4 regions of the Burkholderia sp. Ac-20353 genome follow, and region 4 is predicted to be linked to each of the others. Evidence: predicted binding sites of a transcription regulator. Region 4 holds the regulator's gene; each other region holds the start of a gene.
The links. Region 4 encodes sigma-54, which starts transcription at its own class of promoters, with help from an activator protein. Its sites were predicted from a motif close to TGGCANGNAANCTGCTTT; they were not measured.
Positions count from the first base shown of each region.

Region 1: the regulator sigma-54 is predicted to act here: its motif matches at 5,040-5,057, upstream of glnA (type I glutamate--ammonia ligase).
Region 2: the regulator sigma-54 is predicted to act here: its motif matches at 2,577-2,594, upstream of G3N94_RS37575 (methanol/ethanol family PQQ-dependent dehydrogenase).
Region 3: the regulator sigma-54 is predicted to act here: its motif matches at 2,684-2,701, upstream of G3N94_RS24625 (collagen-like triple helix repeat-containing protein).

Region 1 covers NZ_JAAGPL010000109.1:15,134-23,055, forward strand. The annotation lists gene G3N94_RS26235 (prolyl oligopeptidase family serine peptidase) at 1-561, opposite strand, end outside; gene ntrC (nitrogen regulation protein NR(I)) at 651-2,159, opposite strand; gene glnL (nitrogen regulation protein NR(II)) at 2,198-3,340, opposite strand; gene glnA (type I glutamate--ammonia ligase) at 3,516-4,931, opposite strand; gene G3N94_RS26255 (hypothetical protein) at 5,183-5,371, opposite strand; gene G3N94_RS26260 (rhodanese-like domain-containing protein) at 5,386-5,850, shown strand; gene G3N94_RS26265 (molybdopterin-binding protein) at 6,023-6,838, opposite strand; gene G3N94_RS26270 (EI24 domain-containing protein) at 6,835-7,662, opposite strand; gene G3N94_RS26275 (sterol desaturase family protein) at 7,805-7,922, opposite strand, start outside.
Region 2 covers NZ_JAAGPL010000277.1:456-8,377, forward strand. The annotation lists gene G3N94_RS37570 (TonB-dependent receptor) at 1-2,229, opposite strand, end outside; gene G3N94_RS37575 (methanol/ethanol family PQQ-dependent dehydrogenase) at 2,684-4,405, shown strand; gene G3N94_RS37580 (transporter substrate-binding domain-containing protein) at 4,485-5,693, shown strand; gene G3N94_RS42800 (high-potential iron-sulfur protein) at 5,812-6,126, shown strand; gene G3N94_RS37585 (sigma-70 family RNA polymerase sigma factor) at 6,110-7,922, shown strand, end outside.
Region 3 covers NZ_JAAGPL010000096.1:26,095-31,486, reverse strand. The annotation lists partial or broken gene cpaB (Flp pilus assembly protein CpaB) at 1-764, opposite strand, end outside; gene G3N94_RS24640 (TadE family protein) at 849-1,325, opposite strand; gene G3N94_RS24635 (prepilin peptidase) at 1,322-1,822, opposite strand; gene G3N94_RS24630 (Flp family type IVb pilin) at 1,908-2,084, opposite strand; gene G3N94_RS24625 (collagen-like triple helix repeat-containing protein) at 2,750-4,168, shown strand; gene G3N94_RS24620 (collagen-like triple helix repeat-containing protein) at 4,212-5,392, shown strand, end outside.
Region 4 covers NZ_JAAGPL010000136.1:10,712-18,633, forward strand. The annotation lists gene G3N94_RS28500 (monovalent cation:proton antiporter family protein) at 1-963, opposite strand, end outside; gene kdsD (arabinose 5-phosphate isomerase KdsD) at 1,089-2,072, shown strand; gene G3N94_RS28510 (HAD family hydrolase) at 2,072-2,608, shown strand; gene lptC (LPS export ABC transporter periplasmic protein LptC) at 2,612-3,226, shown strand; gene lptA (lipopolysaccharide transport periplasmic protein LptA) at 3,247-3,909, shown strand; gene lptB (LPS export ABC transporter ATP-binding protein) at 3,909-4,685, shown strand; gene G3N94_RS28530 (RNA polymerase factor sigma-54) at 4,880-6,388, shown strand; gene raiA (ribosome-associated translation inhibitor RaiA) at 6,550-6,909, shown strand; gene G3N94_RS28540 (PTS sugar transporter subunit IIA) at 7,149-7,661, shown strand; gene hprK (HPr(Ser) kinase/phosphatase) at 7,790-7,922, shown strand, end outside.

The DNA of each region.
Region 1 (7,922 bases), on a different contig from region 4:
GCGATCCCAGCTCACGTAGACAGTATCGCGATCGATCCAGCCGATCGTGTGATGGCCCGGCGCGTCGATCGTGAAACCCGCGTCGACGAAGCGGCGCTGCACGAGATCGAACTCGCGCACGACCACCGCATCGGCGCCACCCGGCGACAGCGACAGCAGCGCGCGATCGCCGTCCGGATACAGGATCGCATCCTGCTCGAACACCCACGACTCGCCCTCTTGCGCGCCGAGCGCGTCGACGTCGAGCAGCGTTTCCCACGCTGGCCGGCCCGCGCGCCAGTCGTCCCAGCGCGCGCGGCGCCACAGTCCCTTCGGATGCAGGTCGTCCTGCCACAGGTCGTACGCCCAGTCGCGCCAGCGGGTCGGAATCACCGGGCGCTCGCGCGGCAAATAGGCCTGTGCGAGGCGCGCCACGAGCGCGCGATACGCGTCGTCGTCGCGCAGCGCGACGCGCGTGCGCGCATTCTGCTCGTCGACCCACGCGCGGGCGCGCGCACTGTCGAGCGCTTCGAGAAAACGGAACGGATCGGCCCCGGCGGGCCAGCGGAAGGAATCGGACATGGCGGATCGGCGCAATGGCAAACTGCGGTCAAACCGCGATTATGTCCGATCGCGGCATGCGCGGCGCGCGCGCATGCCGCACTGCGTGCTCACGGCTCCAGATGCAGTTCCTGGATCTTGCGCGTGATCGTGTTGCGGCCGATGCCGAGCCGCTCCGCCGCCTCGACCTTGCGGCCGCGCGTGAAATCGAGCGCCTCGCGGATTACCGCGGCCTCGAAGCGGCGCGCGAGCTCGTCCATCACGTCCGCCGAGTTCTCGCGCAGCAAACGCGCGACTTCGGTGCGCAACCCGTGCTCCCACATCGGATAGCCGGCCGGGCCGCTGCCTGGCGTGGCCGCAACGGGTGCGCCGACTGCCCCGACCGCGGCCGGCGGCGGCACCGCCGGCTCGCCGCCCGCCGCATGCGCATCGGCGCTGTCGCCGGTAGCCGCGACCGCCGCGCCGGACGGCACGAGATCGGGCGGCAGGTCCTTGACCTCGACCGTCTGCGCGGGCGCCATCACGGTCAGCCAGTTCGCGAGGTTCTCGAGCTGCCGCACGTTGCCGGGAAACTGCAGCGAGCTCAGGTACGCGAGCGCTTCGTCCGACACGCGCTTCGGCTCGACGCCGAGATCGCGCGCGCTCTTCTGCAGGAAGTGGCGCGTGAGCAGCGCAATGTCTTCGCTGCGCTCGCGCAGCGGCGGCAGGCGCAGCCGGATCACGTTCAGCCGGTGATACAGGTCCTCGCGGAACAGCCCCTGCCGCACGCGCGATTCGAGGTTCTGGTGCGTCGCGGCAATCACGCGCACGTTCGCGCGCAGCGGGCTGTGGCCGCCGACGCGATAGAACTGGCCGTCCGACAGCACGCGCAACAGCCGCGTCTGCAGATCGAACGGCATGTCGCCGATTTCGTCGAGGAACAGCGTGCCGTTCTCGGCCTGCTCGAAGCGGCCCTGGCGGGTCGTCTGCGCGCCGGTGAACGCGCCGCGCTCGTGGCCGAACAGTTCGGACTCCAGCAGGTCCTTCGGGATCGCCGCGGTGTTCAGCGCGATGAACGGCCCGTTCGCACGCGGGCTGTGACGGTGCAGCGCGCGCGCGACGAGTTCCTTGCCGGTGCCCGATTCGCCGGTGATCAGCACGGTCGCGGCCGAATGCGACAGGCGGCCGATCGCGCGGAACATGTCCTGCATCGCGGGCGCCTGACCGAGCATCTCGGGCGCTTCGGCGACGCGGTCGTCCTGCGGCGCGCCGCTGCGCAGGCTCTCCTCCACCGCACGGCGGATCAGCTCGACCGCCTTGTCGACGTCGAACGGCTTCGCGAGATATTCGAACGCGCCGCCCTGGAACGCCGCGACGGCGCTGTCGAGATCGGAGAACGCGGTCATGATGATCACGGGCAGGCCCGGCATCCGCTCGTGCATCGCCTGCAGCAGCTCGAGGCCCGAGCCGCCCGGCATCCGGATGTCGGACACGAGCACCTGCGGCGTCTCGTGATCGAGTGCGCTGAGCGCATCGCGCACGTTCGAGAAGCTCTTCGTCGCGAAGCTGTCGCGGGCGAGCGCTTTTTCAAGCACCCAGCGGATCGATTGGTCGTCGTCTACTATCCAGATCGGCTTCATAGGTCGGTCAGATATCGTGGTGTATCGCGAGTCGCCGCTCAATGGTCGAGCGGCAGCAGAATCTGAAATTCGGTGCGGCCGGGCCGGCTTTCGACCTCGATCATCCCGTCGTGCTGCTGCACGAACGTCTGCGCGAGCGTGAGGCCGAGGCCGCTGCCGTCCTCGCGCCCGGACACGAGCGGATAGAAGATCCGGTCGCGGATCTCTTCCGGAATGCCGGGCCCGTTGTCGATCACGTGCAAGTCCAGTGCCAGCTTGTACAGGCGCTTCGCGATCGTGATCTTGCGCGCGACCCGCGTGCGCAACTCGATGCGCGCATCGCCCTGCGCGATCCGCTCGCGCAGCGCCTGCGCCGCGTTGCGCACGATGTTCAGCAGCGCCTGGATCAGCTGCTCCTTGTCACCGCGCAGGTCGGGCACGCTGACGTCGTAGTCGCGCTCGATCGACAGCCCGCGCGGAAACTCCGCGAGCATCACCGCGCGCACGCGCTCGCACACTTCATGGATGTTCACGTCGCCGACGATGTGCGGATGCCGGTGCGGCTCCAGCAACCGGTCGACGAGCGTCTGCAGGCGATCGGACTCCTTGATGATCACCTGCGTGTATTCGCGCAGCTCGCCGCGCTCGCGCTCGCCGAGTTCGAATTCGAGCAACTGCGCGGCGCCGCGGATCCCGCCGAGCGGGTTCTTGATTTCGTGCGCGAGATTGCGGATCAACTGCTTGTTGACCGCGGTCAGGTCGTGGATCCGCTCCTCGCGGTCGGTGCGCGACTGGCGCTCGTTCTCGAACAGTTCGACGAGCACGAAGTCGTGCGCGCTCTCGAGAAAACCGACGATCGCATGCACATGCAGCGGCTCGCGGCCCGGCCGGTCGAGCACCGTGTCGAGATGCGTCGCATGAAAGCGCTCTTCGCCGATCGCGGTGATCGTCGACGCGAGCTCGTTCGCGTTCGGGAAGATCTCGCCCCACGGCCGCTGCGCGAGCTGCCGGCGCGAGATGTCGAGCATCGCCTCCGCGGACGGATTCGCGAACGCGATCTTCAGCGTCTTGCGGTCGAGCACCAGCACGACCGTCGGCAACGCCTCGAGCCCCGCGAGCAGCCCCGAGCGCGCGAGCCGGTCGTCGTCCGTCAGACGCTCCGGCTGCCCCGTTCTCGCCTTGATCAGATTCTTCAGAACCATCTTGCGTCTAGTCGCGCCCAGAATGTGGCAAAAGTGAAAATTCCGCGGAACAAAAAAGGGACGGCTGGGTGCCGTCCCCTTTTCAGACTCCGTTGCTTGCGCCGGGAGTTGCGCGGCGCAAGCGTACCGGCGTGGCGGCGCTTCGCCCGCTGTAGCGTCGAAGCGCCATCGCCGCTTACAGCGAGTAGTACATCTCGAACTCGATCGGATGCGTCGTCATGCGGAACTTCGCCAGTTCCTGCTCCTTCAGCGCGAGGTACGCATCGAGCATGCCGTCCGTGAACACGCCACCGCGCGTCAGGAACTCGCGATCCTTGTCGAGTGCGTCGAGTGCCTGGTCGAGGCCCGCGCAGACGGTCGGAATCTTTGCATCCTCTTCCGGCGGCAGGTCGTACAGGTTCTTGTCGGCTGCTTCGCCCGGATGGATCTTGTTCTGGATCCCGTCGAGACCGGCCATCATCAGCGCCGTGAAGCACAGGTACGGGTTCGCCATCGGGTCCGGGAAGCGCGTTTCGATACGGCGGCCCTTCGGGTTCGACACGTGCGGAATGCGGATCGATGCCGAACGGTTGCGCGCCGAGTAAGCGAGCTTGACCGGTGCCTCGAAGTGCGGAACCAGACGCTTGTACGAGTTCGTCGTCGGGTTCGTGATCGCGTTCAGCGCACGGGCGTGCTTGATGATGCCGCCGATGTAGAACAGCGCCAGTTCCGACAGGCCCGCATAGCCGTTACCCGCGAACAGGTTCTGGCCGTCCTTCCAGATCGACTGGTGGACGTGCATGCCCGAACCGTTGTCGCCAACGACCGGCTTCGGCATGAACGTTGCCGTCTTGCCGTACGAGTGCGCGACGTTGTGGATGATGTACTTCGACCATTGCGTCCAGTCGGCGCGCTCGACGAGCGTCGAGAACTTCGTGCCGATTTCGTTCTGGCCCTGGCCCGCCACTTCGTGGTGGTGCACTTCGACCGGGATGCCGAGCTGTTCGAGCAGCAGGCACATTTCCGAACGCATGTCCTGGAACGTGTCGACCGGTGCGACCGGGAAGTAGCCGCCCTTCGTGCCCGGACGGTGGCCCGTGTTGCCGCCTTCGAATTCCTTGCCCGACGACCACGGTGCTTCTTCCGAGTTGATCTTCACGAAGCAGCCCGACATGTCCGTGTTCCACTGGACCGAGTCGAAAATGAAGAATTCCGGCTCCGGACCGAAGTACGCGGTGTCGCCGATGCCCGTGCTCTTCAGGTACGCTTCGCCGCGCTTCGCGAGCGAACGCGGATCGCGCTCGTAGCCCTTGCCGTCGGCCGGCTCGACCACGTCGCAGGTCAGCACGAGGGTCGACTCTTCATAGAACGGGTCGACGAACGCCGCGTTCGGGTCCGGCATGAGCAGCATGTCCGACGCTTCGATACCCTTCCAGCCCGCAATCGACGAGCCGTCGAACGCATGGCCGCTTTCGAACTTGTCTTCGTCAAATGCCGAAACCGGCACCGACACGTGCTGTTCCTTGCCGCGCGTGTCCGTGAAGCGGAAATCGACAAACTTGACGTCCTCGTCCTTCACGAGCTGCATGACGTCGGCGACGGTTTTACTCATAACCTCTTCTCCTGATTGAACAATACCGGCGGACTGGGACCGCCTCGTTTATCGAGCTGCTCGGGGCCAGGCTTTCGCGCAGCGTGCCCCGATTGGACCGAATCCTATAAAGCAGCTTCCGTGCCATGCATGCGCCGGATTGGCGCGAATCGCGCCGAGGCTCGCCGCGACAGGGCTTCGCCGCGCGATTTCGGGGCTTCGCACGCAACCGCCGCTCCGACGCACGCACCCCGATGGTGCAATCCACGTTGTCAGGCAATCGGAAGGAATCGTTTTGGTGCATTCGCCTCATTCTGCACCTTTTTGGTGAGCGCGTGTGCGGTGCGCGAGCCACGCTGCGCACGGACATCGGGCGGCAGGCGGCGCGCTAGAATGGTCGTTTGATCGATCACTTTGCATGAGATCAGCGTAAGCGCCGAAGCGCCGAACCTGGTCGACACGGAGACCTCCTGCCATGAGTACGCTCGAACAACTTTATGCCAAGGCCAACGAACGCGGCGCGCAAGGCTCGCTCAACTACGCCGGCGCGCTGCTGCCGGCCGAGGCATTCGAACTGCTGCAGCTCGACCCGTCGGCGCGTCTCGTCGACGTGCGCACCCGCGCCGAACTCGACTGGGTCGGCCGCCCGCTCGTCGGCGACGGCCAGTACCTGCATCTCGAATGGACCCGCTACCCCGGCGGCGTGCCGAACGCCGAATTCGTCGCCCAGTTGACGGCGGCGCTCGAACCCGGCACGCCCGTGCTGTTCCTGTGCCGCAGCGCCGCGCGCTCGAAACTCGCGGCGGTCGCCGCCGCGCAGGCCGGCTTCACGAAAGCGTTCGACCTGCTCGAAGGCTTCGAGGGCACCAAGGATGCCGAAGGCCACCGCAAGACCGTCGACGGCTGGTGCTTCCGGAAACTGCCGTGGATCGGTGCTTGACGGCACCCGCGCGCCACACCCGGGGCTTGCGCCATCGTCGAGCCGGGCGATGACATGCCGATGACGGGCCGCACACCGGAACGGCGGCGGCCCGTTGCTTCTGGAAGTACCGGCTTTTGGAAATACCCGCGTCGGGAAATGCCGGCTTTTGGAATGCCGAACGGCGCGGCGCTCAGCCGCGCGGCGCGTCGGGCTCGACGATGTCGCCGCCGAGCAGGTGAACGCCCTCGCGCAGCTTCACGAACGCGGCCGCGACCGCTTCCGGCTCGCCCTTCACGCCGAGATCGATGTGGCGGCGCGCATAGATCCCGCCCCGCTCCGCATCGCCGACGCTCGGCAGGCTGAACACTCGCACGCCGGGGAAGTCGTGCTCGATCTTCTCCATCAGCGGCGTGAGCGTCGATTCCGGCAATTCGAACACGTACAGCGACCGCTCCGCATGCGGCGTCGCGTGATGCAGGTGCGCATACTTCGTGTCGAGCACCCATTCGATCATCGGCCAGGCCATCACCGGGAAGCCCGGCACGAAATGGAGGTCGCCGACCGAGAAGCCCGGAATCCGGTTGTAGCCGTTCGGGATGATCGTCGCGCCACGCGGAAACACGCCCATGTTGAAGCGATGCTGGTTCTCGGGCGACTCGAAGTCGACCGGCGTCTCCGGATCGGTATGGGTCTCGCGGATGCGCTCCTCGATCAGCCGCTTCGCTTCCTGGTGCAGCTCGAGCGGCACACCGAGCGCCGCGGCCGCGCATTGCCGCGTGTGATCGTCCGGCGTCGCGCCGATCCCGCCCGTCGAGAACACGATGTCGCCCGATGCGCGCGCGCGTGCGAGCGTCGCGGTGATGCGCGCCGGATCGTCGCCGACATACTCGGCCCAGTCGAGCGCGAGGCCGCGCGCGCCGAGCAGCTCGATGACCTTCGCCAGATGCTTGTCCTGCCGGCGACCCGAAAGGATTTCGTCGCCGATGATGATGATGCCGATACTCATGCCTGCCCCATGTCGATTGTGGTGGCGCGCGGTGTCGCGCGCAGGTCCTCGAGCGCGCGCAGGCAGTAATGGCCGAACCACAGCGCCGAAAACACCAGAATGAATGCGTAAACCCAGATCATCGCCGCCGCGACGAACGGAAACAGCACCATCATCCAGACCGACGACACCCAGATGAAGGTCGGCACCGTGCCGAGAAATCCGGTCGCGATGCCGATGCCGATCAGCGGCCAGCGGTGCTGCTGCACGAGCGCGCGGCGTTCGTCGCGGCTCGCGTGCTCCGCAAGCGCATCGTAGGTCATCACGCGATACGTGATCCAGCCGCCGATCACCGGCGGCAGCAGCGCGAAGAACGGCGGGATCAGCCACAGCGGCAGCGTGACGACGAGCAGCACGACGCCGGCGAACGCCGTCCCCAGCGCGTTGAGCACGCTGCCGAAGAACGTGCCGCCGCGCTTCATCTCGAGCTCGGCGAAGCGGCGGCTCGACAGGTGCTTGACGACGACCGGCATCGAGATCGACGCGATCAGCAGCAGCACCGTCAGCACGATCAACGGAACCGCGAGCGACACGACGACGAACGGCGCGACCACCGCATGCAGCTGCGACATGCCGATCACGTCGAACACCCGGTACAGCGCCGCCGTCAGCGCGAAGCTGTCGAGCGCGCCGCGCGCGGCGTCGATGAGCGTCTGCCACGCAAACCACAGCAGCACGCCCCAGAACAACGCGGACACGACGAACGGCATCAGGGTGAGCCACAGCATGCGCGGGTGCAGTGCGCTCGCGAATGCGCGGACGAAGGAACGCAGCAAGTCGTTCATGCAGACCTGTTTCAACGGAGAAAAACGGGGAAAGGATAAACCACGCGGCCCGCATGCGCCAAAACGCATGCGGGCCGCGGGAAAAGAACGCCCGGCGCAGGAACAATCATCGCCGGGCGGGGAGGAATGGCGGGCGCCGCGCTCAGGCCGACGCCGCGCCGCGCTTCGCGGGGACGAGGCGGCGGAAGATCCGCACGAACGCAAGCCCGTGTTGCGCCCAGAAGCCGTCGCCGTACGACACGCCCTCGATCTGCTCGCGG
Region 2 (7,922 bases), on a different contig from region 4:
GCTCGCGTAGCGCTTGTCGAACAGGTTCGTCACGCTCGCGAACACTTCGAACCGCTTCGTGATCCGATACCGCATGTCGAGATCGACGAGCACGTAGCCCGCGATCTTGCCGTTCACGTCCTGATTGTTCTCGTCGCCGCGCGCGTACACGCCGCTGCGCCACGTGACGTTCGCACCGATGTCCCATGCGTGCGTCGCCGCGTAGTCGAGCCGCAGCTTCACCGTGTGCGCGGGAATGCCCGGGATGCGGTCGCCCGCCTTGACCGACACGTTGCCCGTCGCGTCGGCGGCCGAGTTCGCGGGGCTGTGTTCGGTCCACGACGATCGGTAAGTCGCGTCGACATAGCTGTACGACAGCCCGACGCCGATCTTGCCGAGCTGCGTGCGGCCCGCGAGCTCGATACCCTGGCGCCGCGTGTCGCCGACGTTGCGGAAATAGCCTTGCGCGCTCGCCGGGTCGCTGATGAACGCGATGTCGTCGGTCAGCGTCGTGCGATAGGCGGCCGCGCTCCAGGTGGTCGCGCCGCCGATGCGGCCGCGCGCGCCAACTTCGAACGTCTTCGAGATCACCGGCTTGAGCGCCGGGTCGGCGATAAAGTCGTTCGGCAACGAACAGGGCGCGGCCGGGTCCGCGCACGCGAGCTCGATCGCGGTCGGCGAGCGCATCCCTTCGTTGTAGGTCGCGTACGCGGTGAAGCCCGCGACGGGGTTCCAGTTCACGCCGACCGCCGGGTTGAAGCGCGAGAACGTATGGTTGCCGTCGAGCAGCGGCTGCACGCCGCTTGCGTCGCCGATCTGCGCCTTCGACCAGTCGTAGCGGCCCGACAGCGTCAGCGTCCAGTGCGGCGTCAGCGACAGCGCATCGCTCAGGTACACGCCGACGTTCGCGTTGCGCGTCTTCGCATTCGTCCGCGGGACGAAGCCGCCGATGCCGATCGCCGCGCGCGAGTCGGTGAAAAACGCGTCCTGCGATGCCGCGACGTAGCTCGAGTTCGCGACATCGGCCGCGACACCCGCGATCAGCTGGTTCGCCATCCCGCCGAGCTTGCCGAGCAAGGTGAGCTGCAGGCTGCCGCCGTAGCTGTCGGTGACGATCGTCGACTGCGCGTTGGTGCCCTGCAGCGTATCGACATTGCCGCTTTCATCGACCGATCCGAAGTCGGTGTTGTTGTTGCTGCTCGTGTTGGCGTTGCGCAGGTGCCGGTAGTACGCGTTCCCGCTCAGCTCGACGTGCTCGCCGAAGAAGCGGTCGCCCGACAGCGTCACATATGCGGCGCTGTTGCGGTTCAGGTCCGGAAACGTGTACGCCTGCTTCCGGTTGTCGAGGAACGAGCGCGGAATCGTCTGGCTGCCGTACAGCGTGTTGTCCGCGCCGCCCGCGGCCAGCGACAGCGTGGTGTCCGCGTCGGTGTAGCGCAGCTTGCCGAACAGTTGCCGCACGCGGCTCGCGTTGTGGTCGGCCCAGCCGCCGTCGTTCGCGACGTTCGCGGTCGCGTAGTAGTCGAGGTTCGAGCCGAGCGTGCCGCCCTGCTCGACGCTCGCGGTCTTGCGGCCCCACGAGCCGCCCGATACCTCCGCTTCGCCGCCCGGGCTCGACTTGCCGTTCTTCGTCGTGATCGCGAGCGCGCCGCCGAGCGTATTGCGTCCATATACGGGATTCGAGCCGGGAATCAGCTGCATACGGTCGATCGCCTGCACGGGCAGGATGTCCCAGTTCACGACATCGCCGAACGGCTCGTTCACGCGCACGCCGTCGACGAACACCGACAGGCCCTGTGGCGTGCCGAGCAGCGGCGACGCAGTGAAGCCGCGATAGTTGACGTCGGTCTGGTACGGGTTGCCCTGCGCGTCGCCGATCGTCACGCTCTGCAGGTTCGCGGCGAAAAAGTCGGTCAGCGTCGCGCGGTGCTGCGCGTCGAGTTCGGACGCGCGCACCGTCTGCACGTTCGCGGGCACCTTCGACAGCGGCGTGCCGATCCCGAGCAGCGGCGTCGTGCCGACGACGACCACTGCGGGCAGTATGTCGGTGGCGGGTTGCGGCGCGACTGGCGGCGCAGCCGTGTTGGACGAAGCGTTCTCACTCGCATTCTGCTGCGCGCGGACGCCGGCCGGCGACAGGCCGAACAGCGCAATCGCACCGAGTGTCGCACCGACACACTGAACGCGCCGCACGCCCCGATGGTCCCGCCACCCGCCATCCACGCCAATTGCCTTTGGTCTCCTGATCATTCCCCTCTGTCTCCCTGTTCGTTTTCTGCCGCGCGGCATTGCGTGCTGCACGGCGATGTCTCCCCGCGATACAGGACAGCGAGAACCATGCCAGCACCGCATGCACGATCACCGGCCTGCGTCGCTTCCAACGTTGCCGCCAACGCCGCACGCCCGTTCGGCGCGGCATCCGTCAACGGCGCGGCACGCTGTCACAGGCGCCCCGCCACCTGTCATGTTTGGCAACACCTCGCGCACGACGGTGTACCTGAATGCAACACCTGCGTCGACGCCCGCACGAAGCACCGCCGCCACCGCACCACCCGCGATGCCCCGGTCCGCCGCGCCGCGCGGGCAGCGCGGCGCGATGGCATGCGACTTGCGTGAACGGCAGCGCACTCGGCCCGGAACCCCACCCGTGCCGGCGCGACGGAACCTTCGCGGCGGTGCGACCACAATGACTCAGGAGACAACCATGAAGAAATTCTCGGCTTCAGCGAGCCGGCTGGCCACGATCGGCATCGCGGCGGCAGCCGCCGTCGCGCTGAACCCCGGCCTCGTCGAAGCGGCCGCGGACTATCCGGCCGTGACCTACCAGCGGCTGACCGATGCGCAGCGCGATCCGGGCTGGCTGACCTACTACCGCACCTACAACGGCCGGTCGCATTCGCCGCTCAAGCAGATCGACCCGTCGAACGCGAAGAATCTCAAGCAGGTGTGGGCCTACAAGTTCCCCGCCGAACTGAAGCAGGGCTTCGAAGCGACGCCGATCATCAACGGCAATTACCTGTTCGTGACCACGCCGAAGGACAACGTCTACGCGTTCGATGCGAAGACGGGCAAGCAGCTCTGGAAATACGAGCCGAAGCTCAGCGCCGCGTCGTTCAAGACCGCGTGCTGTGACGTCGTGAACCGCGGCGTCGCGCTGTACGGCAAGAATGTCTATGTCGCGATGCTGGGCGGCGAAATCGCGGCACTCGATGCGCAGACCGGCAATCTCGTCTGGAAGAAGCAGATGTTCGAGCCGGGCCTCGGCTACTCGTTCTCGCTCGCACCGCTCGCGCTCGACGGCGCGATCGTCGTCGGCACGTCCGGCGGCGAATACGGGATTCGCGGCTATATCGTCGCGCTGAATCCGGACGACGGCTCGGAAGTCTGGAAACGCTACACGATCCCCGGTTCCGGAGAAAAGGGCTCGGAGACCTGGCCCGACGGGATGCAGGATCACGGCGGCGGCGCCGCGTGGCTCACGGGCACGTACGACGCTGCGTCGCGCACGCTGTACTGGGGTGTCGGCAACCCGGGCCCGTGGCTCGCGGCGCTGCGCCCCGGCGACAACCTGTATTCCGACTCGCTGCTCGCGCTCGATGCGAAGAACGGCGACCTGAAGTGGCACTACCAGTACACGAACCACGACACGTGGGACTACGACGGCGTGAACGCGGCGGTCCTTGCCGATATCAAGTACAAAGGCAAGGACTACGACGCGATCATCCACGCGGACCGCAACGGCTTCTTCCACGCGATCGACCGCACGACCGGCAAGCTGATCTACGCGACACCGTTCGTGAAGGCGACGTCGGTCACCGGCTACACGGCCGATGGCAAGCCGATCCAGGACGAATCGAAGTTCCCGAAGGCCGGCACGACGATCGAAACGTGCCCGAGCTTCCTCGGCGGCAAGAACTGGTGGTCGATCTCGTTCGACCAGGAACGCAACATCGCGGTCGTGCCCGCGCTGCACGCGTGCATGAGCCTGACCGGCAAGTCGGTCAGCTACCAGGAAGGCCTGCCTTATCTCGGCGAAGGTTTCGAGATCAAGCCTGAACCGGGCAGCGAGGGCTACGGCGAACTGACCGCAATCGACGTGAACACCGGCAAGAAGCTGTGGAGCCACTGGACGAAGAAGCCGTGGAACGGCGGCGTCGCGACCACCGCGAGCGGCCTCGCGTTCAGCGGCTCGCTCGACGGTCACCTGTACGCATTCGATACGGCAACCGGCAAGGTGCTCTGGGAAAGCCCGCAGCTCGCGAGCGGCATCATCTCGCAGCCGTCGGTGTATGAGGTCGACGGCAAGGAATACGTAGCCGTGCTCGCCGGCTACGGCGGCGCGAACCCGATCTGGGGCGGCCCGATGGCCGACATCGCGAAGGACGTTCCGCGCGGCGGCACCCTGTACGTCTTCGCGCTCGACTGATCGGGCTCGCGCCCCGGTCGCGCCCGCATGCGCCCGATGCGGGCGCGACACCCCAACCGCTTCAACCGGACACACGATCATGAATACTCGCCTCACTCCCCTCACTGTCGCCAGTCTGCTCGCCGTGGGCGTGGCGCTTGCACCGGCATCCGCGTCGGCCGGCGTACGCATCTGCACGCTGCCCGGCAGCCCGACCACGGCGCTCGACCAGTCCATCGCACGCGAAGTGTTCCGCACCGCAGGCGTCGCCGCATCGTTGAACAAACGCGGCGTCGACGACGATGGCGGCGACGACGGCATCTCCGCCAGCGAACTGCGGAAATCGCTCGAACGCGACTGCGATGTGATCGCCGGCTTCCCGCGCTCGGAGATCGCCGATGCGTCGGGATCCAGAATGAGTTTCTCGCAGGGCTATCTGCGCTCCGGCTATGTCATCGTTTCGCTGCGCGATCCGCATGCACCGTCCGGCGCCAAGGAAGCGATCGCGGCCACGTATGGGAGCCCTTCGCAGTTGATCGCCGCGCAACAGGCCAACGCCCGCTTCGTTCTCGAAAACACGAGCGAGAAAACGATCGCCGCGCTCGCCGACGGCCGCGCGCAGCGCGCGATCGTCTGGTATCCGAGCGTCGTCGCGTATCAGCGCGCGCACCCGCAACAGCGCTTCCAGATCGCGGCGACGTCGTCGCCGTACTCGGAATGGCAGCTTTCGTTCGCATTCGGACCGGGCAAGGAAGCGTTGCAGAAGCGTATCGACGCGACGTTGTCCCGGATGAGCGACAACGGCCGTCTCGCTGCGCTCACGCGCGGCTGGACCCTCCCGGCGGCGGTCGCGCACACGGCCGGCACGCGCGCGCCCGGCCAGTTCCTCGACGGCGCGGTCGCATCCGCCCAACAGCAGCCGGCGAAGGGCGGCTTCATCAAGGTGTCGACCAATGAAGGCAACGCCGTACCATCGTTCGACCAGGCGCAGGTGCAGCATGGCAAGACGATCTATGCGGACGCCTGTGCGAAATGCCACGGCGACCAGCTCGAGGGCAATACCGCGCCCGCGCTGAGCGGGGAAGCCTTCGCGCCCGAAGGCAAGTCGCATATCACCGTCGGCGGGGTGTACCAGTACATGACGAACAACATGCCGGCCGATCGCCCCGGCAAGATGACACCCCAGGAATACGAGGATCTGATGGCGTTCCTGCTTTACTCGAACGGCTACGACACGTCGAAGACCAAGCTGACGACCGATATCGCCAACGCGTCGAAGGCGCCGCTCATCGCCGGACCGCGCAAGTAGATTCCCGCCGCTTCGCAGCATCTTCGCCGCCTCTTCGTTTTGGTCTACTCGCCGCGCCGGGAAGCATTTCCGGCGCGCGTGACAGCCTTTCTCTTTTCATTTCATTCAGGAAAACGACATGATCTCCCGCAATCGCAGAACGTTCATCATTCAGACGGCCGGCCTGTGCGTCACGCTCGCAGCCGGAACCCGTGCATTCGCGGCCGCATCGCTCGTCGACGAAAACGACGCGACCGCGAAGTCGCTCGGCTACCGCGCGAATGCAACGACCGTCGACACAGGCAAGTTTCCGAAGTACCAGGCGGGCCAGACGTGCGCGAATTGCCGCTTCTACAAGGGTGCCGCAGGCGAATCCTCCGGCACGTGCCCGATGTTCGCGGGCAAGGCCGTTGCCGCTGAAGGCTGGTGCAACGTCTATGCGAAGCGTGCTTGATCGCGCACATGCGAGCGCGCCGCGCTGCGGCGCGGACGCCGAACGTGCGGAGCATCTGCATGCGCTGATCGCGCTGGGCATCGATCGCGGCTACGTGACGCGCGGCGAGATCGTCGATGCGTTGCCAGACGATGCGGCCGAAGGCACGGATTTCGACGCCACCGCGGCGATGCTCCGCGAGCTCGGCATCGACGTGCGCGAGCATGTCGACTCGCACACCGCGTGGACGCTCGATCGTCATTTCGCGCAAGCGACGGAGGTGACGCCACCGCTTGCCGATGCGTCGGCGCGGCTCGCGGCCGCCGACCTGCTGGCGGGCCGCACGAACGATCCTGTCCGGATCTATTTGCGGGAAATGAGCGCGACACCGCTGCTCGAGCGCGCAGAGGAGATCGTGCTCGCGCTCCAACTAGAAAGCGGTCGCGCCGCGTGCATCGACGCGCTGAGCCGCGATCCGGCCGCGCTCGACGCGATCGCGTCGATCGCCGGCGACATCCGCGCGGGAAAGGCGGCAGCTTCGGTCTACGTGACGGGGTTCGTCGATTGCGCTGAAACGCACGCCGAATCGCTCACGGATTCGCTTGCAGGACCGCCTGCGGATTCGCTCATGGGACCGCCAGCGGTATCGCCCGCGGATTCGCCCGGGAACGAAACCACGTCCGATTCGGAGACGGAATCACCGGCGCAGGAAGGCGAAGCCGAGCGCGCGCTGGACAGTCCGGCGTGGCGCAATGCCGTCGTCGAAGCGCTCGACCGCGCCGGCGCGCTTGCATCGGCGATGCATCACGCGTTGCGCGCCGACGGCTTCGCTTCGGCCGCCTACCGGTCACTGATGCGCGAGGCCGCTGCGCTGACCGGCAGGATCCGCTTCACCGCGCGCGCAATCGAACGCATCGGCAGCACGATTTGCGAGCGCGCGACGCAAGCACGCAAGTTCGAAAAACGCATCGTCGAAACGTTGGCCGAATCGGGCATGCGTGCCGATACGCCGCGTCGCGTTCTGTTCACACCCTGCGACGACGTTCGCGCATGGCTCCAGGAATGTATCGCCGTGCATCCCGGATGCGGCACTGCCCTCGCCCGCCGCGCACCGGCGCTGATCGAAGCACGAACCGCGCTTACGCATCTCGCCAGCGAGTCGATCCTGCCGCTCGATATCACGCTCGCGATCGACGCGCGCCTGTCACGCATCGATCGCGCGATGCAGCCCGCGAGAAAGAAACTGTTCCAGAGCAATCTGCGGCTCGTCGTGTCGATCGCCAAACGGTATCCCGATCGCGGATTGCAGCTTCTCGACCTGATCCAGGAAGGCAATATCGGCCTGATGAAGGCCGTCGATCGCTACGACCACCGGCGCGGCTTCAAATTCGCGACGTATGCGACCTGGTGGGTCCGGCAGGCGATCACGCATGCGATCGCCGATCAGGGCCGCACGATACGCGTGCCCACGCATACGGTCGACGCGATCAACAAGCTGTCGCGCATCAAGCGCGACCATGCACGGCACGCGGGCGACCCCGCGCCGCCTGCCGAGCTGGCCGCGCGGATGGGGCTGCCGGTCGCGAAGGTGCTCGACCTGCTGGCGATCGTCAAGGAGCCCGTGTCGACCGACGTGCCCGTATCGCCGGAGGGCGACATGACGCTCGGCGACGTCGTGCCGGACAGCGCGATGCCGTCGCCGGAAGACGCGGCCAGCGCGGCGCAACTGCGCGACGCGATGGCGGCGGAGATCGACCGGCTGCCGGCCCGCGAAGCGACGATCCTGCGGCTGCGTTACGGGATCGGCGCGGACGACG
Region 3 (5,392 bases), on a different contig from region 4:
GACATGCCCGCGGCAGCGGCCGCCGACGGCGCGAGGTTGCCCGTCGTACGCATCGCCACGGTCTGCGCGGCGACTTCGTCGTCGAGCGGATTGCGCAGTGCAAGCGTCAGGTGGCCGCTCGCTTCGCCGAGCGTCAGCGCGTCGACCTGCGCCGTCGGCACCGCGAGCACGGCGGTACGCACGGCGCCCGTCGCGGTCCCGCCGCCGTCCTTGTCCGGCGTCGCATCGCCGAACGACAGCACACGCACCTTCGACAGCAGCAGGCGCGCCTGCGTATTGGGGATCTCCGCGCTCATCGGACCGCCCGAGGCGCCGTCGCGCCTCAGGTTCACGAACACATCGACGTAGTTGCCGGGCCGCAGCCGGTTGCCGACCGCATTGGTTTCGTCGACCTTGACCGCGACAGCCCGCTCGCCCGGCGCAACCTGATCCGCGAGCCCCGACGTCAGCGCGCCCTCGAGCACCGGCGACGCGGCAAGGATGTTGCCGGCCGGTACGCGGCCGACGAGTGCGGCCGGATCGCTGAACCCGCCCGTCGGCATGACCGGTGCTTGGCCCACCTTCAACGCGTCGGCGGGAATCGGCTGGCCGGCGGGCAGCACGCGTGCCGCCACCACGATCGGCACCGTCTTCACGGCCGCGGCCTGCGGCTGCGCGTCTGCCGGGCGGGCCGCGTGGCGTCCGAGCATCCACGCATAGAGCCCGAGGAGAATCGCGATTGCGATCAGCAGCCCGGCGATGATCTTCGTCAAGTGGTTAGCCATGGTGGGATATCGGTGCCCCGGTAAGTGTCGTTATTGATATGGACTGCAAGTCAAATGCGGAACGCGGTCGTTCGCTCCGTTCCGTCATAGATAGGTATCCGGGATCTGCACGGTCGCCGAACTCGTCAACGCATTGGGCAGCACCATGCCGAGCAGCGGGATGTTCGGCACCAGCGGCGAATCCTTGTACCGGTAAGTCACGGTCACCGTCACGCAATGCAGGTTGGCGTTGCTCGGGTCATAGCTGCACGACGCCGGCGTCGGAACCGGAACATCCACATACTGCTTGAGCCCCGGCGCGATATACGCGAGCGCCATGCCCTGCGCCTTTTGCGCTCGTGCGGTCAGCGCGGCCGTCGTCGTGGTTCCCGGCACGTAGTTCAGCGCCGCCCGCGCGCCCTCGCTCGCCGCCAGCGTGAGGTTCTGCTGAACCGCGAAGATCAGGCCGAAGGTGACGATCGCGTAAAAAATCAGGAAGAACATCGGAAACACGAGCGCGAATTCGACCGCGGTCGCACCGCGCTGGCGCCGCCGGGCGCGTGGGGAAAAATGTCGTTTCATCGTACGCCCCCCGAAACCACCAGATAACCGAGCCACGCGGCCGCAGGCAGCGTCAGGCATGCCGCATACGGCGTCGCGCGCCGTCCGCCGAGCACGAGCGCAGGTGCGCCGCGCTGCCACAGCGCACCGAACGAGGCTCCCGACAGCAGCACGAGCGCCAGCGCATGAATGCCCGCGGCAAGACTCGCAACGACCCAGAGCCCGAGCAGTGCGTGCACGCCGCACCACGCGCCGAGCACCGCGAATACCTTCACGTCCGCCGCGCCCATCACGCGAAATGCGAAAAACGGGAAAAGGCCGATCAGGCCGACCAGCATGCCGACTAATGCCTGCATGACGGACGTGCCGAACGGATTCGCGTGAACCAGCGTCGCACCGAATGCGCCGACGAGGCCAAACACGACGAGCACGTTCGGCACGCGGCGAAATCGGATATCACCCAGGGCGACAAGCATCGCCCAGGCGAAGAAAACCCCGGTACAGAATAGGAGTGCCATATGAAACCGCTTGAAACCGCTCGCAGACGCGGAAGCGGGCGAATCGCCGTGACGATTCGCCCGTTATTGCGACAAATCGCGAAGCTCAGCCTGCAGCGGTAGTCAGCTGTGAACCGATCGAATTGAAGAGGCCAACAATGTCGGTCTTGAGAGACGTGAGTGCCCCCACGATGCCGACGGCCACCAGACCCGCGATCAGACCATACTCGATCGCGGTAACCCCGTCTTCTTCCCGAAGGAAGCGAATCATCATTGCTTTCATATTTTTTTCCTCGTGCCTGAATCTATGTCTCTTTGGCCGCTTATACGTTGTCGTGTCCCGCATATTTGGCCTTGCCCCGCGTCGTTCGCCACATCAGCCGTGACGACAACCAGGTGCGCTTTCTTTATAGCTTGCCCCGACGGGTTTGTATCACCATTTGATGCAAGTTAACATTCGCGATAGGAACCCTCCTCGAACGTCGTGTACCAATTCGTACAATCCTTACACCCGCCACGAATCTTATATCCGATCCCCATTAATTTCCAACCCCTTTCAACGGCGGATCGAAAAAAATGACTCGAAGCACGGCGTATTTGTACGGCGTTCCGGTACGTCTTACACATAAGGATTAACGATAGGTTAGATGTGCACATCTAATCCATCAGTAAAACAGACGGACCCTCCTCCCCGGCTTTCGCACGCCCACGTTACGTCACGCCCGTAACGCGATTGATGTGACGTTACGTTACGGAGCCGCAGAAATCGTTCTCATTCGAGGACGCTCAAACAATTTCAACAATCTTTCAATTCGTATAAGTCCTTTTACCGAAAGGAATTGTCCCGTTTAAAGCAATTCATCGAACCGCCGACCATCGAAATGGCACGACAGTTGCAGAGTAGTCCGCGCATCACCCAACACAACACGGATTTAATGCGAGGACGAAATGGACATTCAGGTATTCCCTCATGGCGCGCTCCGGACGACTCTGATCACGGCCACCGTGGCAGCCATGCTCTCCCTCTCCGCATGCGGCGGCTCCGGTTCGATCAGCAAGGGCCTCGGCGGCTCGAACTCGGGCGCAAGCGATGCGCTTTCCACGTCCGGCGGCGGCAGCTCGGGCTCAACGAGCGGCACGTCGGGCGGTACGAGCGGCTCGTCGAGTGGCAGCACCAGTGGCTCGACGAGCGGAACCACGAGCGGGACGAGCAGCGGCACGAGCGGTACGTCGGGTGTGTCGTCGAACGCGGTGGGGAATGTCCTCGCAGGCAGCAGCAACCTCGTCACGAATGTCGGCTCGACCGTGTCGGGCCTCGGCACCGTCGTCGCCAGCCAGTCGCTGCCGGGCGTCAACCCGCAGACGACGCAAGCCGCGGGCGGCATCCTGCAAAGCGCGGGCGGCGCGGTGTCGGCGCTCGGCAACGGCATCGGCAACGGTCTCGGCCAGCTCGGCGCGGCCAAGGATCCGGTCGGCATCACGGTCGCCAGCACGGGCGGCGTGGTCAATCAGCTCGGCGGCGCTGTCACGCAGACCGGCAATCTCGTCACGAGCCTCGGCAGCGGTCCGCTGTCGCCGCTCGCGCCCGTCACCGGCGCCGTCGGCGGTCTCGTGTCGACGGTCGGCAACGCCGTCGCGAACGGTGGCAACACGCTCACCAACGCGCTGTCGACGGGCCCGGTCCAGCAAGTCACGCAGGCCGTCAGCTCCGCGATCACGCCGATCACGACGATGGTCGGCACGACGACCCAGACGATCGGCACCGCAACGGGCCTCGGCGCACCGCTCAACACCGTGCTCGGCACGCTCGGCAATGGCCTGAACCAGGCCGGCGCGCTGATCGCATCGACGGGCGGCAACCCGGTCACGACCGGCCTCGGCAACACCGTCTCGTCGACGGGCGGCACCGTGAAGGCAGTCGGCGGATTGCTGACCGGCGGCAGCGGCGCCACCAACCCGTTCGCGCCGCTCACGGGCATCGTTTCGACCGTCACCGGCGCACTCGGCGGCGCGACCGGCGGCAGCAGCAGCCCGCTTGCACCGGTCACCGGCCTCGTCTCGACCGTGACCGGCGCACTCGGCGGTGCAACCGGCGGCGCTGGCGGCAGCAGCCCGCTCGCACCCGTCACCGGCCTCGTCTCGACCGTGACCGGCGCACTCGGCGGTGCAACGGGCGGCACCAGCGGCGGCAACACGCTGGCGCCCGTCACGGGCGCCGTGTCCACCGTCACCGGCGCGGTCAGCGGCGTGACGTCCGGGCTGTCGGGCGGCACCGGCGCCGTCACGAACCCGGGCACGTCGTCGAATCCGCTCGCACCCGTCACGTCGCTGATCGGCGGCCTGCTCGGTGGCGTGCACGGCAAGTAAATCCGCTCGTTCCATTCATCGACAAGACAGCGAGGAGTCAATCATGTCCCAGCAACGTTCTCTCACGTCAGCCGCGCTGCGTCAGTGGCGCATCCCCGTCACCGCATTCGCGGCCGCCTGCGTGCTGGCCGCCTGCGGCGGCGGTGGCGTAAGCGCGCCGCCGACGACCAGCAGCAACAACGGCGGCAGCACGAGCGGCCCGAACCCGACGCCGCCCACCCCGACGCAGACGGGCACGACCGGTGTCGTCAACACGACCGGCCAGACCGCCACGGATCTCGGCAGCACGATCGGCGGCGTGAGCCTGCCGGTTCTCGGCAACGGCGTGACGCAAGGCCTCGGCAAAACCGTCTCCAGCACCGGCTCGATTCTCGGCGCGGCCGCTGACGCAGCGAGCAACGGGCTGGGACAGATCGGCTCCACGCAGAACCCGGTCGGCACGACGGTTGCCGGCCTCGGCAACGTCGTCGGCGCGACGGGCAACACCGTGTCCGGCCTGAGCCAGACCGTCAAGGCGCTCGGCTCGGGCCCGCTGTCGCCGCTCGCGCCCGTCACGACGCCTGTCGGCACCGTGCTCGACACGGTTGCCAACGGCCTTGGCGCCGCAGGCAACACGGTCGGCTCCGCGCTGTCGTCGGGCCCCGTTCAGCAGATCACGCAGCCGATCAGCTCGGCGATCACGCCGCTCGTGATCACCGCCGGCCAGCTCACGCAGCAGGTCGGCACGACGACCGGCCTCGGCCAACCCGTGTCCGGCCTGCTCGGCCAGATCGGCGGCGCCATCAGCTCGGCCGGCCAACAGGTTGCGGGCACATCGAAGCAGCCGCTCGTCGGCGATGTCGGCCAGCTGGTCAGCACGGTCGGCAACACCGTGACCAATGCAGGCGGCCTCGTCAATCCGAACGGCCCGAACGGCGCGGCACCGATTCCCGGCCTGATCACGAGCCTCGTCGGCGGCTCGACCGCGACGGTGCAGAACGGCTCGCCGAACGGCACGACGTCGGGTTCCGGCTCGACCAACCCGCTCGGCGGCCTGCTGTCGGGTCTCGGCTCGACGCCGGTCGGCGCGCCCGGCGGCAGCGCAACCTCGGGCGGCGCAAGCAATTCGCTGTCGCCGGTCGCGGGTCTTCTGGGCAATGCGGGCGGCAGCAATCCGCTTGCGCCGGTGACCGGTCTCGTCTCCACGGTGACCGGCGCATTGGGCAGCGCGGCGGGCGGCACAAG
Region 4 (7,922 bases):
AAAGAGCCGCGCGAGCCCCGCGATCATCGTGCCCTTGAACAGGATCTGCCCGACGAAGAAGCCGAGCACGAGCAACGGGTGCTCCCAGATCACGCGCGGATCGAGCAGCATCCCGGTCGTCACGAAGAACAGGCCGAGCAGCACGTCGCGGAACGGCTTGATGTCCTCCTCGACCTGATGGCGGAACGGCGTCTCCGAAATCAGCATCCCCGCGATGAACGCGCCGAGCGCGAGCGACAGGCCGAACTTGTCGGTGATGAACGCGGCGCCGAGCGTAACGAGCAGCAGGTTCAGCACGAACAGCTCCTGCGAGCGGCGCCGCGCGACGACGTTGAGCCAGCGGGTCATGAAGCGCTGCCCGACGATCAGCAGCAGCGCGAGCGCGATCACGATCTTGACGGCCGCGAAGCCGAGCGTGATTGCGAGATCCTTCGACGATTCCGCGCCGAACGCGGCGATCACGATCAGCAGCGGCACGACCGCGAGATCCTGGAACAGCAGCACGCCGAAGATGTTGCGGCCGTGCTCGGTCTCGATCTCGAGCCGCTCGGCGAGCATCTTCGACACGATCGCGGTCGACGACATCGCGAGCGCGCCGCCGAGCGCGACGGCGCCCTGCCACGTGATGTGCACCCAGCGTTCGAACAGCATCCCGAGCACAAGCGCGAGCACGAGCGTCGCGACCACCTGCAACAGGCCGAGGCCGAACACGAGCCGCTGCATCGCGCGCAGCTTCGCGAGCGAGAACTCGAGGCCGATCGAAAACATCAGGAACACCACGCCGAATTCCGCGAGATGCTCGGCCCGCTCGAGATCCGCGGCGATGCCGAGCGCGTGCGGGCCGACCAGGATGCCGACGGTCAGGTAGCCGAGCATCGGCGGCAGGTTCAGCGAACGGAACACGACGACGCCCACCACCGAAGCCAGCAGCAGCAGGAGCGTCATTTCGAGCGGGGAAATCACGGGCAAAGCGTCCTCGTTCGTCGGGGCCACGGCAATGCGGGCGCGGGTGGTGGCGGTGGACAGGCGACATCGGACGAGTCCGAAGGGCCGGCGCGGCGAACAAACGCCTTTGCTATACTCCGCGCATGATAGCGAAAATCAATGATGATCGGGCGCTCGCGCTCGCCCGCGACGTGCTCGACATCGAGGCGGACGCCGTGCGCGCGTTGAGCGACCAGCTCGACGGCGACTTCGTCAGGGCCGTCGCGCTGCTGCTCGGCTGCAGCGGCCGCGTGGTCGTTTCCGGAATCGGCAAATCGGGGCACATCGCCCGCAAGATCGCGGCCACGCTGGCCAGCACCGGCACCCCCGCGTTCTTCGTCCATCCGGCCGAAGCCAGCCACGGCGACCTCGGGATGGTCACGGCCGACGACGTGTTCATCGGCATCTCGTACTCCGGCGAGTCGGAAGAACTCGTCGCGATCCTGCCGCTCGTGAAGCGGATCGGCGCGAAGCTGATCGCGATCACGGGCCGCTCCGAATCCAGCCTCGGCCAGCTCGCCGACGTGAACCTGAACGCCGCGGTGTCGAAGGAAGCGTGCCCGCTGAACCTCGCGCCCACCGCGAGCACGACCGCCGCGCTCGCGCTCGGCGACGCGCTCGCCGTCGCAGTGCTCGACGCGCGCGGCTTCGGCTCCGAGGATTTCGCGCGCTCGCACCCGGGCGGCGCGCTCGGCCGGCGCCTGCTCACCTACGTGCGCGACGTGATGCGCACCGGCGACGAGATTCCGTCCGTCGGGCTCGACGCGACGCTGTCGGACGCGCTGTTCCAGATCACCGCAAAGCGCCTCGGCATGACGGCCGTGGTCGACGCGGCCGGCAAGGTCGCGGGCATCTTCACGGACGGCGACCTGCGCCGCGTGCTCGCGCGCGACGGCGACTTCCGCGCGCTGCCGATCGCCGATGTGATGACGCGCAACCCGCGCACGATCGCGCCGGATCACCTGGCAGTCGAGGCCGTGGAACTGATGGAGCGCCACCGGATCAACCAGATGCTGGTGGTCGATGCCGACGGCGCGCTGATCGGCGCGCTGAACATGCACGACCTGTTCTCGAAGAAGGTGATCTGATGACCGCTGCGCTCACTGCGGCCGAACGCGCGAGCCGCGTGAAGCTGATGGTTTTCGACGTCGACGGCGTGCTGACCGACGGCGGCCTGCTGTTTACGGCCGCCGGCGACGCGATGAAGTCGTTCAATTCGCTCGACGGGCATGGCGTGAAGCTGCTCGGCGAGGCCGGCATCGCGACCGCGATCATCACCGGCCGCCGTTCCGAGATCGTCGCCGCCCGCGCGAAGGAAATGAAGATCACGCACCTGTTCCAGGGCGTCGACAACAAGCTCGCGGTGTTCGCCGATCTGATCGCGTCGCTCGGCCTCGCGGCCGACGCGTGCGGCTACATGGGCGACGACTGGCCCGACCTGCCCGTGATGCTGCGCTGCGGCTTCGCGGCCGCGCCGGCCAACGCGCATCCCGACGTGATCGCGCGCGCGCACTGGGTCGCCGAGGCCCGCGGCGGCCACGGCGCGGTGCGCGAAGTGTGCGACACGATCCTGCGCGCACAGCGCCGCTACGACGCGCTGCTCGCGGCCGCCTGCGGAGCCTGACGGATGAATAGCCGATTCCGCTGGACCCAGCTGCTGCCGCTCGCCGCGGTCGCGGCGCTCGCGGGCGTCACGTGGTGGCTGCTGCAGGCGACGCTGCCGCCGCCCGGCGAAGGCCCCGCGCAGGAGAAGCGCCACACGCCCGACTATTTCGCCGACAACTTCTCGGTCACCGAGCTCGACCAGTCCGGCGCGACCCAGTACCGGCTGACGGCGACGAAGCTGATCCACTTCGAGGACACCGAATCGAGCGACCTGACCGCGCCCGCGATGCGCGCGTTCCAGCCCGGCAGGCCGATCGTGACGACCACCGCGAAGCGCGGCACCGTCAACGGCGACGTGTCGGTCGTCGACCTGTACGACGACGCGCGCATCCTGCGCGCGGCGGGCGGCGGCGATCCGCAGATGCAGGCCGATTCCCAGCATTTCCGGATCTTCGTCAATGATGATGTGATCCAGACCGAAAAGCCGGTTAAACTTCAGCGCGGCCTGTCGCTCGTCAACGCGACCGACGGCATGAAGTACAACAACGTCACCCGGGTCATCGAGCTCTACGGCAACGTGCGCGGCACGATTGCCGCGGCGGACACGTCCGGCGGCTCGAAAGCTCAACCCAGGTGACGCATCCCTCACGTGATTGCATGAACGAATCGTTCCCTCGTCAGAATACCGGCGGCGCTGCGCGCGCCGTCCGCGCCGCGCTCGCCGCGACGCTCGTGGCGCTCCCGCTCGTCGGGCTGGCGCCGCTCGCCCATGCCGAGAAGGCCGACCAGAGCAAGCCGATCAACGTCGAGGCCGACAACCTGACCTATGACGACCTGAAGCAGGTGACCGTCGCGACCGGCAACGTCGTGATCACGAAGGGCACGATCGTCATCAAGGGTGATCGCGTCGAAGTGCGGCAGGATCCGGAAGGCTACCAGTACGCCACGTCATACGGCAGCGGCAAGAAACACGCGTCGTTCCGCCAGAAGCGCGAAGGCCTCGACGAATACATCGACGGCGACGCGGAGCGCATCGACTACGACGGCAAGCAGGACCTGACGACGCTCACCACCGCCGCGACCGTGCGCCGCCTGCAGGGCACGACGACGATCGCCGACACCGTGCACGGCAGCGTGGTCACGTACGACGGCCAGCGCGACTTCTACACCGCGCGCGGCGGCAAGGACGTCGCCGCGCCGGGCAACCCGAACGGCCGCGTGCGCGCGATGCTGTCGCCGAAGAACGGCGGCCCCGCGCCGCTGACGGGCGCGCCGGCCAAGCTCGCGCCGTCGTCGACGATCCAGGGAGCGCCGGACTGATGAACGCGCTACCGAACCGCCAGCCGGCCGGCACGTCGAGCTCGCTCGTCGTCCGCAACCTGAAGAAGCGCTACGGCTCGCGCACCGTCGTCAAGGACGTGTCGCTCGACGTGAAGAGCGGCGAAGTCGTCGGCCTGCTCGGCCCGAACGGCGCCGGCAAGACCACGTCGTTCTACATGATCGTCGGCCTCGTGCCGCTCGACGCGGGCGAGATCTCGCTGAACGGCAGCTCGATCAGCCTGCTGCCGATCCACAAGCGCGCATCGCTCGGGCTGTCGTACCTGCCGCAGGAAGCATCGGTGTTCCGCAAGCTGACCGTCGAGGAAAACATCCGCGCGGTGCTCGAGCTGCAATTCGGCGACGACGGCAAGCGGCTGTCGAAGGACGCGATCGCGTCGCGCACCGAAGCGCTGCTCGACGAGCTGCAGATCGGCCACCTGCGCGAGAACCCTGCGCTGTCGCTGTCGGGTGGCGAACGCCGCCGCGTCGAGATCGCACGCGCGCTCGCGACCAACCCGAGCTTCATCCTGCTCGACGAGCCGTTCGCGGGCGTCGACCCGATCGCGGTGCTCGAGATCCAGAAGATCGTCAAGTTCCTGAAGCAGCGCAACATCGGCGTGCTGATCACCGACCACAACGTGCGCGAAACGCTCGGCATCTGCGACCACGCGTACATCATCAGCGACGGCTCGGTGCTCGCGGCCGGCGCCCCCAGCGAGATCATCGAGAACGAAAGCGTGCGCCGCGTGTATCTCGGCGAACACTTCCGCATGTAACTCGCACTTGACGCGTACTTAGAGCGCACTTAAAGCACACGTAACGCGCGTTCACGGCAACGCGCCACACGGCCCTGCCCGGCTCCGCCGCGCGGGGCCGTGCCCCTTTTCACGCGGCCGTGGCGGCGCGCGTAATCGCGGATGGCCCAATGCGGTGGGTCGTGGCAAACTCCGGGTATGACTCCCTCCTTGCCATGAAAGCCAGCCTTCAACTCCGCCTGTCGCAACACTTGGCGCTGACGCCGCAACTGCAGCAGTCGATCCGGCTCCTGCAGCTGTCGACGCTCGAACTCCAGCAGGAAGTGGCGATGGCGGTCGCCCAGAATCCGCTGCTCGAGAACGACGACGAATGGATCGCGAGCCCGCTGCGCGTTGCAGCGGACGGTTCGCTGATCGCGCAGACGCCGCCCGCGTCGAACCCCGAGCCGATGTCGGCCACCAACGGCAGCGGCCAGACCAGCGAGCGCGCGGAACGTGACGAGCCTGCCGGCGCCGACGAGTACGACGGCTACGCAAGCGGCGACAGCGGCGACGGTCCGCAATGGAACCTCGACGAGTTCGGCCGCGCGAGCGGCGCGTCCGACGACGACGACCTGCCGCCGCTGCAGGTGCAGGAAGCCGCGACGTCGCTGCGCGACCACCTGTCCGCGCAGCTGCGCGTCACGCAGGCCGGGCCGCGCGACCGCGCGCTCGTGATGTTCCTGATCGAATCGCTCGACGACGACGGCTACCTGACCGCGACGCTCGACGAGGTGCTCGCCGATCTGCCGCCCGAACTCGAGGTCGACTGCGACGAGCTGAACGCCGCGCTCGCGCTGCTGCACAGCTTCGATCCGGCCGGTGTCGGGGCTCGTTCGGCGTCCGAATGCCTGAAGCTGCAGCTGCTGCGGCTCGATCCGTCCCCGACGCGCACGCTCTCGCTCGAGATCGTGTCGCAACACCTCGAGCTGCTGGCCGCGCGCGACTTCACGCGGTTGCGCAAGCACCTGAAGGCGACCGACGACGCGCTGCGCGACGCGCACGCGCTGATCCGCTCGCTCGAACCGTTCCCCGGCGCCGCGTACGGCAAGGCCGAGGCCGACTACGTCGTGCCCGACATCATGGTGAAGAAGGTCGGCCAGGGCTGGCAGGCGGAACTCAATCCGGAAGTCGTGCCGCGCCTGCGGATCAACAACCTCTACGCGAACATCCTGCGCAACAGCCGCGGCGATCCGTCCGCGGGTTCGCTCAAGCAACAACTGCAGGAAGCACGCTGGCTGATCAAGAATATCCAGCAGCGCTTCGACACGATCCTGCGTGTTGCGCAGGCTATTGTCGAACGTCAGAAGAATTTCTTTGCGCACGGTGAAATCGCGATGCGCCCCTTGGTTTTGCGGGAAATAGCTGATACGCTGGGCCTACACGAGTCGACTGTCAGCCGTGTGACAACCGGGAAGTACATGCTGACCCCGTTCGGGACGCTTGAATTTAAGTACTTCTTCGGATCTCACGTTTCGACCGACACCGGTGGCGCCGCATCGTCGACCGCCATCCGTGCCCTCATCAAGCAACTGATAGGAGCCGAAGACACAAAATCGCCTCTTTCGGACAGCCGAATTGCCGAACTGCTGGCAGAACAAGGCTTCGTGGTTGCGCGCCGCACGGTTGCAAAATATCGCGAAGCCCTCAAGATCCCGGCAGTCAATCTGCGCAAGTCTCTTTAAGCCTGCTGCCTGCCCGGCGGCAGGCGTGTTCCGGCCACCGCGCACACGGGGTAAGGCCGGGCGACCTGTCCGTCATCTGCCGCATCGCGGATGCGGCACGGGCAAGTCGACCGGACGACCGCAACAACGCGGACTGGTGGCCACTCGCTTGGAGAAGCACTATGAACCTGAAGATCAGTGGACATCATCTCGAAGTCACGCCTGCAATTCGCGAATACGTGATCACCAAGCTGGACCGGGTGCTACGGCATAGCGATCAGGTAATCGATGGCACTGTGATTCTCTCGGTCGACAACCACAAGGAAAAGGACAAGCAGCAACGCGCGGAAATCAATCTGCATCTGAAGGGCAAGGACATCTTCGTCGAAAGCGCGAACGGCAATCTGTACGCGGCGATCGATCTGCTGATCGACAAGCTGGATCGCCAGGTCGTCAAGCACATGGAGCGCCTGCAAACGCACGCGCACGATCCGATCAAGCTTCAGCCGGCGATCGAACAGATCGAAGTGCCGCCGCAATAAGCGCACACCGCATCAGCATGCCGCCCGGTTCGCCGGGCGGTTTTTTTTGTAGTCCGGCGCAACACTGCGGGCACTGCCGGCACCGCGAGCGGCTCGCGCGAGCCGCCCGGCCGCTTCGCGCCACGCGCCCGGCTGTGTTCTATAATGCTCCGGTTATTTGCCGGGGGGGCCGGGGGGCGTTGGGTACGGTCGCCGTGCCTCGCAGGTCGCCATCGCCAAACGCCTTGATATCGCCGAACATGGAAAATCAGTCTGCCGCCGCGAGGAGACCCCAGGCCGCCCAATCGCCTGCCAACATGAATCGCCTAGCCAAAATCCTGCCCCTAGAGAACGTCGTCATCGACCTCTCCGTCACCAGCAAGAAACGCGTGTTCGAACAAGCCGGGCTGATGTTCGAGAATCAGAACGGCATTGCCCGCAGCACCGTCACGGACAACCTGTTCGCGCGCGAGCGCCTCGGCTCGACCGGGCTCGGCGAAGGCGTCGCGATTCCGCACGGGCGCATCAAGGGCCTCAAGCATCCGCTCGCCGCGTTCGTGCGGCTCGCCGATCCGATTCCGTTCGAGGCGCCCGACGGCCAGCCGGTTTCCCTCCTGATTTTCCTGCTCGTCCCCGAGCAAGCCACCCAGCAGCATCTCGAGATCCTGTCGGAAATCGCGCAACTGCTGTCCGACCGCGACGCGCGCGAGCGTTTGCACAACGAAACGGACCCCGCCGAGTTGCATCGCCTGCTCACTCAGTGGCAACCTTGAGTTGATCCGGGCGGTACATTTTCCCGAACGAGGCGGCGCAAGCCGCCGTCCCGGGCCGCCCGGCGCCGGCCCGGCAAGGCGACGCCCGTCGCCACGCGCGCGCACCGGCTCATTGGAGTGACGGACTCATGGATACGTCCAGCATCAACGCCCAAAGCATCTTCGACGACAACGCGGCCACGCTGAAGCTCAGCTGGCTGACGGGGCATGAAGGCTGGGAGCGCGGCTTTTCGGCCGACACCGTCGCGAACGCGACCTCGA